2 regions of the Paucibacter sp. JuS9 genome follow, and region 2 is predicted to be linked to the other one. Evidence: predicted binding sites of a transcription regulator. Region 2 holds the regulator's gene; the other holds the start of a gene.
The links. The regulator FNR, encoded in region 2, switches genes on or off when oxygen is low (the NO sensors DNR and NnrR bind a similar motif). The targets are predictions, from matches to a motif close to TTGATNNNNATCAA.
Positions count from the first base shown of each region.

Region 1: ABT392_RS09225 (FeoA family protein) is a predicted target of FNR. The motif match lies at 2,858-2,871, and genes of this name have one in related genera.

Region 1 covers NZ_CP194172.1:2,072,593-2,077,592, forward strand. Annotated here, with positions in the region: gene ABT392_RS09210 (ABC transporter permease) at 1-20, opposite strand, end outside; gene ABT392_RS09215 (ABC transporter ATP-binding protein) at 17-1,597, opposite strand; gene ABT392_RS09220 (BMP family lipoprotein) at 1,610-2,596, opposite strand; gene ABT392_RS09225 (FeoA family protein) at 2,924-3,190, shown strand; gene feoB (ferrous iron transporter B) at 3,197-5,000, shown strand, end outside.
Region 2 covers NZ_CP194172.1:2,347,910-2,352,909, forward strand. Annotated here, with positions in the region: gene ABT392_RS10470 (urease accessory protein UreH domain-containing protein) at 1-76, opposite strand, end outside; gene hemN (oxygen-independent coproporphyrinogen III oxidase) at 85-1,488, opposite strand; gene fnr (fumarate/nitrate reduction transcriptional regulator Fnr) at 1,588-2,349, shown strand; gene ABT392_RS10485 (hypothetical protein) at 2,353-2,634, opposite strand; gene ABT392_RS10490 (hypothetical protein) at 2,631-2,864, opposite strand; gene ccoG (cytochrome c oxidase accessory protein CcoG) at 2,885-4,291, opposite strand; gene ccoP (cytochrome-c oxidase, cbb3-type subunit III) at 4,298-5,000, opposite strand, start outside.

The DNA of each region.
Region 1 (5,000 bases), 280 kb from region 2:
GAGATGGCTTGATGGCTCATGCAGCGGCCTCCGCGGCTTCGCTCGCCTGGGCCGCCATCAAGAGGCCCAGCGATTTTTCGTCACACTGATCGATGCCCAGCTCGCCGGTGATGCGGCCGCCGTTCATCACGATCACGCGGTCGGCCAGGGCCAGGATTTCGTCCAGCTCCGAGCTGACCAGCAGCACAGCGCAGCCGGCATCGCGCAAGGCGCGCAACTGGTTGTGGATGAACTCGATGGCGCCGATGTCCACGCCGCGCGTGGGTTGGCCCACCAGCAGGACGATGGGCGCCTGGCCGATCTCGCGGGCCAGGATCAGCTTCTGCTGGTTGCCGCCAGAGAACTTGCTGGAGCCCAGGTTCTCGTCGCGCGGGCGCACGTCGAAGCGCTCCTGCATCTCGCGGGTCAGCGAACGCATGCGTTGCTGGTCCATGCCCCAGGCCAGCGGCTTGGACGCGTACTGTTGCTGGTAGCCCAGCGCCGCCGTCTCCCAGGCGGGGAAGCTCATCACCATGCCGCAGAGGTGGCGGTCTTCCGGCACATGCGCGACTTTCAGCTCACGGGCGCGGCTGGGGTTGAGCCAGTTCGCGGCTGTGAACTTCTGGCCGGCCAGTTGCAGCTCGCCGGCGTCCGGCGCATGCATGCCCGACAACACTTCCAGCAGCTCGCTCTGGCCATTGCCCGAGACGCCAGCCACGCCGACGATCTCGCCTGCCTGAAGTCGCAGCTTGATATCGGAGAGCACGGCCACGCCCTGCTCGTTGCGCAGCGAAATTCCATCGGCCGACAAGCGCAGATCAGCGCCCGGCTTGGCCGCGCCGGCGGTGCGGCCAAGATTGACCTTGCGGCCCACCATGGCTTCGGCAAGGTCTTCGGGGTTCGTGGAGGCTATGGCGCAGGTCTTGATGACCTGACCCGCGCGCATCACCGTCACTGCATCGCACAAGGCCATCACTTCCTTGAGCTTGTGCGTGATGATGATGATGGTCGTACCCAGGCTGCGCAGCTTGCGCAGCGTGTCGAACAGCTGCAGCGTTTCCTGCGGCGTCAGCACGGCCGTGGGTTCATCCAGGATCAGGATCCTGGCGCCGCGGTACAAGGCCTTCAGGATTTCCAGGCGCTGCAGCTCGCCCACCGGCAGCTCGCCCACCAGCGCATCGAGCCGCACTTGCAGGCCGGTATCAATCATCAGCTTCTGCAGGCCGGCACGCACTGTCTTGGCGCCAGGTTTCAGCCAGAAGCTGGGCTCGGCGCCGAGCATCACGTTGTCGAGGCAGGAGAGCGTATCGACCAGCATGAAATGCTGATGGACCATGCCGATGCCCAGCGCAATGGCCTGGTGCGAATTGCTGATGGACACGCGATCGCCACGCACCTCGATATGCCCGCCATCCGCCTGGTAGTAGCCATAGAGGATGGCCATCAACGTGCTCTTGCCGGCGCCGTTCTCGCCCACGATGCCATGCACCGTACCCTCGGCCACTGCCAGGCTCACGCCGCGGTTGGCCTGCACGGCGCCAAAGCGCTTGTCGATCTCGCAGAGACGGACCGCAGGATGCAAGGATGGCGCCGAAGCGCCACGAAGGGGTTCAGACATGCCGCGAACGGATCAGTACTTGCAGGCGTTGTCGGCCATGTAGTCGGCCACCTTGATCTTGCCGGCAATGATGTCGGCCTTGTAGGCATCGACCTTGGCCTTGACCGCCGCACTCACCAGCTTGGCGTTGTGCTGGTCCATCGCGTAGTCCACGCCGCCTTCTTTCAAGCCCAGGTTCTGAACGCCGGGCTGGAAGCCCTTCAGGACGTTGTAGACCGCGACGTCCACGCGCTTGACCATGGAGGTCAGCATCGTGCCGGGTTGAATGTGGTTCTGGTTGCTGTCAACGCCGATGGCCAGCTTGCCCGCATCCTTGGCGGCTTGATAGACGCCCGAGCCCGTGCCGCCAGCGGCAGCGAAGACGATGTCCGAGCCCTTGGCGAACTGCGCCTTGGCCAGCTCGCCGCCGCGCGTCGGGTCGTTCCATGCGGTGGACGTGGTACCGGTCATGTTGGAGAAGACCTCGGCCTTGGGATTGGCCGTCTTGACGCCTTGCTCGTAGCCGCACTGGAACTTGCGGATCAGCGGAATGTCCATACCGCCAACGAAGCCGACCTTGCCGGTCTTGCTGCTCAGCACGGCCATGGCGCCGACCAGGAAGCTGCCTTCATGCTCCTTGAACAGTACCGACTGCACATTGGGCGCGACGACAGCTGCATCGATGATGGCGAACTGCGTCTTCGGGAATGCCTTGGCCACCTGCTGCAAGGCCGAAGCCTGTGCGAAGCCAATGGAGATGATGGGGTTGGCGCCACGCTCGGCCATGCGGCGGATCGCCTGCACGCGCTGGGTGTCATTGCTGATCTCGAACTCGAGGTAGTTCTTGCCGGTTTCCTGCTTCCAGCGTTCGACACCGCGGTAGGCCGATTCGTTGAAAGACTTGTCGAACTTGCCACCCATGTCGAAGATCACCGCCGGATCGGCCACCGCGGGCACGCTGGCAATTGCAGACAGGGCCGCCGCGACAACGCCGAGGCTGAACGAGGAAACAAGCTTCATGGGAGTACCGATCAGGCTGTTGTGAAGGTGGGCGCCATTCCCGGCACCCTGCCGCTTTATATCGCGCCCCTGGCCCTTGCCCGAGACTGCTTTGCCGGCATTTTAAGGAGCCGCAGTGTACAAGCAGCCTGCGGGAACTACTAAACGTTTGCGCCCCAGCATTGGCGGGTTTGCGCAAATTTTCTGGGCGCTCATTCCGGGGCGCATTTCGGGGCTCAATGCAAGCACTGTTTCGGGGCACCACCGAAAGCCGGTCCGGGCTTGATTTACATCAGTCAATGAGAATCAGTCTCGTTTAAGATGCCAGAACCGCTGCGGCACAGAACAATGACTCCGACACCCACCCCCACCACCCTCGCTGAAGCACCCGTTGGCGCCGACATGCAGATCGACGCGGTGCAGGCGCCGGCGGAAGCCCCGGAATGGGGGCCCTGGCTGGAGCAGATCGGCTTCGTGCCCGGCGAGCCAGTCCGCCTGATGACGCGTGCCGCCCTGGGTGGCGACCCGCTGGTGGTGCGCATCGGGCATTCGACCTTTGCCCTGCGCAAGGCGGAGGCGGCCTGCATCAGGGTCTCGGCAACTGCCGCCACCTGAAGCGGCATGCAGCAGCACAGCGCCACCATCCATGTCCATCCTGCCGGCCTGCTGCTGGCGCTCGTGGGCAATCCAAACTGCGGCAAGACAGCACTCTTCAATCGCCTGACCGGCAGCCGCCAGAAGGTGGCCAACTACGCCGGCGTGACCGTCGAGCGCAAGGAAGGCCGGATCAAAACCGCCAGCGGCAAGACGCTGCGCCTGCTCGACCTGCCCGGCACCTACAGCCTGTACCCGCGCTCGCCCGACGAGCGCGTGACCTGCGACGTGCTGGCCGGCCGTGCCAAGGGCGAGCGCAAACCCGACCTCGTGGTCTGCGTGCTCGATGCCACCAACCTGCGGCGCAATCTGCGCCTTCTGATGGGCATCCAGCGCCTGGGCCTGCCCTGCGTGGTCGCCCTGAACATGGCTGACCTGGCGGCTCGGCGCGGCATCCATATCGACGCCGAGGCGCTTTCGCGCAGCCTCGGTGTGCCGGTGATCAAGACCGTCGCCACCCACGGCGATGGCATTGCCGAGCTTACCGGCGTGCTGGAGCAGCGCGATCACTGGCGCCCTCTGCAGATCTCGGGGCTCAGCGCCCAGGGCCATGCCGATCAGTCGGACCAGGCCCGCGTCAACAGCATCCTCGGTGAACTGGGCCTGGCCGCACAGAGCAGCGAGCTGCCGAGTGACCGCGTGGACCGCTGGGTTTTGCATCCGGTTTTCGGCCCGGCCCTGCTGGCCGTGCTGCTGTTCCTGCTGTTCCAGGCCGTGTTCAGCTGGGCCGAGCCGCCCAAGGACCTGATCGAGGCAGGCGTTTCCTGGCTGGGCCAGCAAGCCATCACCTTGATGCCCGACAACTGGCTGCGCAGCCTGCTGGTGGACGGCGTCATTGCCGGCGCCGGCGGCGTGCTGGCCTTCCTGCCGCAGATCCTGATCCTGTTCTTCTTCATCCTGGTGCTGGAGGAGTCGGGCTACCTGCCGCGCGCGGCCTACCTGCTGGACCGCATGATGGGCTCGGTGGGCCTGTCGGGCCGCAGCTTCATTCCGCTGCTCTCAAGCTTTGCCTGCGCCATTCCCGGCGTCATGGCCACGCGCTCGATTGCCAACCCGCGCGACCGCCTGGTCACCATCATGATCGCGCCGATGATGACCTGCTCGGCGCGGCTGCCTGTGTATGCCTTGCTCATAGGCGCCTTCGTCCCGCAGCGCGAGCTGCGGGGCGGCATCGAACTGCAAGGCCTGGTGCTGTTCGCGCTCTATTTCGCCGGCATCGTCGGTGCGATGGCAGTGGCCTGGATACTCAAGCGCTTCACCAACGGGTCGCAGACCCGGCCGCTGATGATGGAACTGCCGGCCTACCATTGGCCACTGCCACGCAATATTGCCATCGGCCTGTGGCAGCGGGCCGAGATCTTCCTGCGCCGCGTGGGCGGCATCATCCTGGTGCTGACCGTAGCGCTTTGGGCCTTGTCGAGCTTCCCCGGCGCGCCCGAAGGTGCCACCGGGGCGCCGATCCAGTACAGCATTGCCGGCTGGCTGGGCCGCGGCCTGACGGTGATCTTCGAGCCCATCGGATTCAACTGGCAGATCAGCCTCGCGCTGGTGCCCGGTCTTGCTGCCCGGGAAGTGGCGATCAGTGCACTCGGGACGGTCTATGCACTCTCGGCTGCCTCCGGCGATGCAGCGCAGGCCCTTGGCCCCTTGATCGCGCAGAGCTGGAGCCTGCCCACCGCTTTCTCGCTGCTGGCCTGGTACGTGTTTGCACCGCAATGCCTGGCCACGCTGGCCGCGGTGAAGCGCGAGACCGGCGGCTACCGCATGCCGC
Region 2 (5,000 bases):
CGCACATCGCAAGGCAATGCGGCGTGCCGGCGAGACCCATCAGCAGGGCAGATCCGGCGAGTGCAGCGTCCAGCATGGCAGCGTTCAGATGATTCGCGAGAAGCGCGCGCGTTGCTGGTCGGCCTGCAGATAGCGGTCGAACACCAGGGCCACGGCGCGGACGAAGTACCAGCCTAGCGCCGTCACCTGGATCGCGCCGGGCTCAATCTCGACCATGCCCGTTTCCGCCAGCGCGTGGAGCTTCTCCAGCTCGGCCGCGAAATAGCGCTTGAAGTCGACCAGGTGCGCCAGCTCGATGGATTCAAACTCCACGCGGCCCTGGCACATCAAGGCCATGATGACCGCGCGGCGCACCAGGTCGTCGCGATTCAGGGCCAGGCCGCGCGCGGTGGGCAGCTCGTCATGACGCAGGGCGTCGTAATACTCAGGCAGCGTCTTCACGCTCTGGCTGTAGGTGGCACCCACACGGCCGATGCTCGAGACGCCCAGACCGATCAGGTCGCAATCCGGTTGCGTGCTGTAGCCCTGGAAGTTGCGATGCAGTCGCCCCTGGCGCTTGGCCACGGCCAAAGAATCGGTGGACAGCGCGAAGTGGTCCATTCCGATATAGCTGTAGCCATTGGAAAGGAAGCCGCTGATCGCACCAGCCAGCATCTGGATCTTGTCGCCGGCCTGCGGCAGCTCGGCCGCGTCGATGCGGCGCTGCGGCTTGAAGCGCTGCGGCAAATGCGCATAGCCGTAGAGCGCGATCCGGTCCGGCTTCAATGCCGCGACCTGGGCCACGGTGCGCGCGAACGAGGTGGACGTCTGCAGCGGCAGGCCGTAGATCAGGTCCACATTGATCGACTCGAAGCCCAGCGCCCTCGCCTCGCGCATCAGGGCGACCACGCTGTCATGACTCTGCACGCGGTGCACGGCCTTCTGCACGTCCGGATCGAAGTCCTGCACACCGAAGGACAGGCGGTTGAAGCCGATCTTGCGCAGGTGGGCCAGGCGCTCGGCATTGACCGTGCGCGGATCGACCTCGATCGACACCTCGGCGCCCGGCTGCAGCCGGAAGGCCTGGCGCAGGTCGCCCATCAAGGCCTCAAGCTCGGCATCGCTCAGGAAGGTCGGCGAGCCGCCGCCGAAATGCATCTGCGAGACCTGCGGCTGCCGGTCGAGGTGGCGCAGCGTCAACTCGATCTCCTTGCGCAAGGCGACCAGGTATTCACCGGCGCGCTCATGGTGCTTGGTGATCACCTTGTTGCAGGCGCAGTAGTAGCAGACCGATTCGCAGAACGGTATGTGCACGTAGACCGACAAGGGCGCGCTGCCCCCCACCATTTCCTTGCGCTGCTCCAGCGCCTGGATGTACTCGGTCTTGCCGAAGGCTTCGACAAAGCGGTCGGCGGTAGGATACGAGGTGTAGCGGGGGCCGGCGACGTCGAAGCGGCGCAGGAGGTCGGCATCGATGCCGGCGGTGGATTCGGTGAGCGTCTTGACCATGAACGCCACTGTGACCAAGCTCCCCGCCTTCAGACTTGATCCGGATCAATCTCTCATCGCTTGCGGCAGAGAACAATGCGCCAACGATTGAGGATCATCATGTTCACCGATACCGCAATGAGCGCCAGCACCCCTATCAAGCCCGAGCCGTTCAAGGTCGCCTGCTCCAGCTGCAATCTGCGCGAGCTCTGCTTGCCCGTGGGATTGAGCCAGGAAAACATCGACCAGATCGACAACATGGTCGGCCAGCGCAAGCAGGTGCCGCGCGGGGAAGCGCTGTTCCGCAGCGGCGACCCCTTCCAGTCGATCTTCGCGGTGCGCACCGGCTTCTTCAAGACCTGCGTGTCGTCGGAAGACGGCCGCGACCAGGTGACTGGCTTCCAGATGGCTGGAGAACTGCTGGGCCTGGACGGCATCAGCAGCGACCACCACAGCTGCGACGCCGTGGCGCTTGAGGACTCGCAGGTGTGCGTGATCCCGTTCAGCCGCCTGGAAGAACTGTCGCGCGAGTTCAATGAATTGCAGCGCCAGTTCCACAAGATCATGAGCCGCGAAATCGTGCGCGACCATGGCGTGATGCTGCTGCTGGGGTCGATGCGCGCCGAGGAGCGCCTCGCCGCCTTCCTCCTGAACCTCACGCAGCGCCTGCAGGCGCGCGGCTTCTCGGCTTCGAGCCTGGTGCTGCGCATGACGCGTGAAGAAATCGGCAGCTACCTCGGGCTCAAGCTCGAGACCGTCAGCCGCACATTCTCGAAGTTCCAGGACGACGGCCTGCTGGAAGTGAAGCAGCGCCAGATCCGCATCATCGATCAGGCAGGCTTGCAGCAATTGGTCAACGGCACGAACTGCGCCGCGAACTGACGTTCAGCGGGGCCAGTGCGGGGCGCTGCGGCGCCCTTTTTCTTCTTCATCCGGCATGCGGGCCATCAACACGCTGATGGCGCATGCAATGCTGATCACCAGCCACAAGACGAGAAAGGTCAGCGTGTAAACGCCCTGGCTCGACAGGCTCAGGTGCTCGCTGATCCAGAGCTCGCTGGGGTCGACCTGCGCGAAGACCAAGGCCTCCAGCACACCGGCCATCACAAAGGCCGGCCACAGCACGACCATCGCCAGGCCTCGCCTGCTGACCGGCTCGGTGCTCATTTGCCGCCCGTGGCTGCGTGGTTGCGGGCCCGCATCGCAGGCTGCTGAGCGGCATCGTCGATGCCCTCGGCCGAGGGTCGCGAGGCCTGCTCGATCACCGGATCGGGATGCGTGATGGCCAGGGTCAGCGTGGCAAAGCTCGCCACCACCACGGCGGCAGGGCCGCCAATCACCAGCCACATGAAGCGATAGCGCCACCAGGGCTTGGCTGCATGGATTGCGTCGGACATGGGGACTCCTTGCTCTGTATTCATCGTGGCACCACGAAGGTGGATTTCTCGGCGAGGGGGGCCGCTCCCGCGCCATTCAGGACAAACTCAATGTGCTGAGCGCCGGCACCGGCCGCCGTGGCGGCCTCGGGCGGCAAGCGCAGCGCCACGGTAACCCAGCGGGCTTCGGCCGGCGCCAGCGTGAGGCTCACCGGCGCCGCGAGCTTCAGGCCCTGCAGACCGCGTGCATCAAGCTGCAGCATCTGCGGCTGCTCGGTGGCATTCATCAACTGCACACGGTAGATGTTTTCGACCAGGCCATCTTCGACGATGCGGGCCAGGCTGGCACGATCACGTACCACGTCCATGCGCACCGGGGCACGCGTGGCCAGGCTGTAGACCAGTGCGATGCAGACCAGCAAGAGCACGGCCGAATAGACCATCACGCGCGGCCGGAACATGCGCCGTATCAGCTGCAGCTTCGTCAGGTGCTGCGACAGACCGTTCTCGGTGTCGTAGCGGATCAGCCCCCGCGGGTAGCTCATCTTGTCCATCACGTCGTTGCAGACGTCGATGCAGGCGGCGCAGCCTATGCATTCGTATTGCAAGCCCTTGCGAATATCGATGCCGGTCGGACAGACCTGCACGCAAAGCGTGCAATCGATGCAGGAGCCCAGGCCCTGGGCTGTCGGGTCCGCCTTCTTGCTGCGCGAACCACGCGGCTCGCCGCGCTCGCTGTCGTAGCTGATGATCAGCGTGTCCTTGTCGAACATCGCACTCTGGAAGCGCGCATACGGGCACATGTACTTGCAGACCTGCTCGCGCATGTAGCCGGCATTGCCATAGGTGGCAAAACCATAGAACAGCACCCAGAACGTCTCCCAGGGACCCAGGCCGAAGCTCATGACCTCGGCGGCAAGCACCTTGATCGGCGTGAAGTATCCGACGAAGGTGAAACCGGTCCACAGGCCGAGCACGATCCACGCAGCCTGCTTGCCGCTCTTGCGCCAGAGCTTGTTGAAGTTCCAGGGCGCCTTGTCGAGCTTGATGCGGGCCTGGCGGTCACCCTCGAAGAGCTTCTCCACCCACATGAAGATCTCGGTATAGACCGTCTGCGGGCAGGCATAGCCGCACCAGAGCCGCCCGGCCACCGCTGTGAACAGGAACAGCGCGTAGGCCGAGATCATCAGCAGCGCTGTCAGGTAGATGAAGTCCTGCGGATACAGGACCAGACCGAAGATGTAGAAGCGCCGGCTGCCGAGGTCGAACAGCACAGCTTGCCGGGCATTCCACTCCAGCCAGGGCAGCCCGTAAAACAGCAACTGCGTGCCCCACACCAGCGCCCAGCGCCAGGCCGCGAACCAGCCGTGAACTGCGCGCGGATGGATCTTGTCCTGGGCCTTGTACAGCGAGATGACCTGGACGCTGGAATCTTCGGACTGATTCATCAGGGTTTACTGCTTGGGCCCGTTGTGCGAGAGCGACCACACGTAGGCTGCGAGCACGTTCATCTGATCAGGACTCAGTCGCGACTCGTGGGCCGGCATCTGATTGGTCTTGCCTTCGTTGATCATGCGCACCACGGCTTCTTCGCCCCAGCCATGCAGCCAGACCTTGTCGGTCAGGTTGGGCGCGCCGAGGGCCTGGTTGCCCTTGCCGTCCATGCCATGGCAGGCCGCGCAGGCGCCGAACTTGGTCTTGCCCAATTGTGCAGCGATCGAGTTGTGCGGGCTGCCCGACAGGCTGAGCACGTAGTTGGCGACGTTCTTCACATCTTCGGCACCACCCACGGCTGCAGCCATCGGCGGCATCTGACCCTGGCGGCCCTTGGCGATCGTCTGGACGATGGTCTCGTGGCTGCCGCCATAGAGCCAGTCGTCATCGGACAGATTGGGGAAGCCCTTGCTGCCCTTGGCATCCGAGCCATGGCAACCGGCGCAGTTGTTGGCGAACAGGCGCTCGCCAATGCCCATGGCCTTGGGATCCTGTGCCAGCTTCTCTGCAGGCTGCCCCTGGAACTGGGCGTAGACCTTGGTCATCGCCTCGTTGGCCTTGGCCATCTCCGCCTCATGTTGCCCCTGGCTGCTCCAGCCCAGGCTGCCGGCCATTGCGCCGAGGCCGGGATAGAGGGCCAGGTAGATGCCGGAGAACAGCACC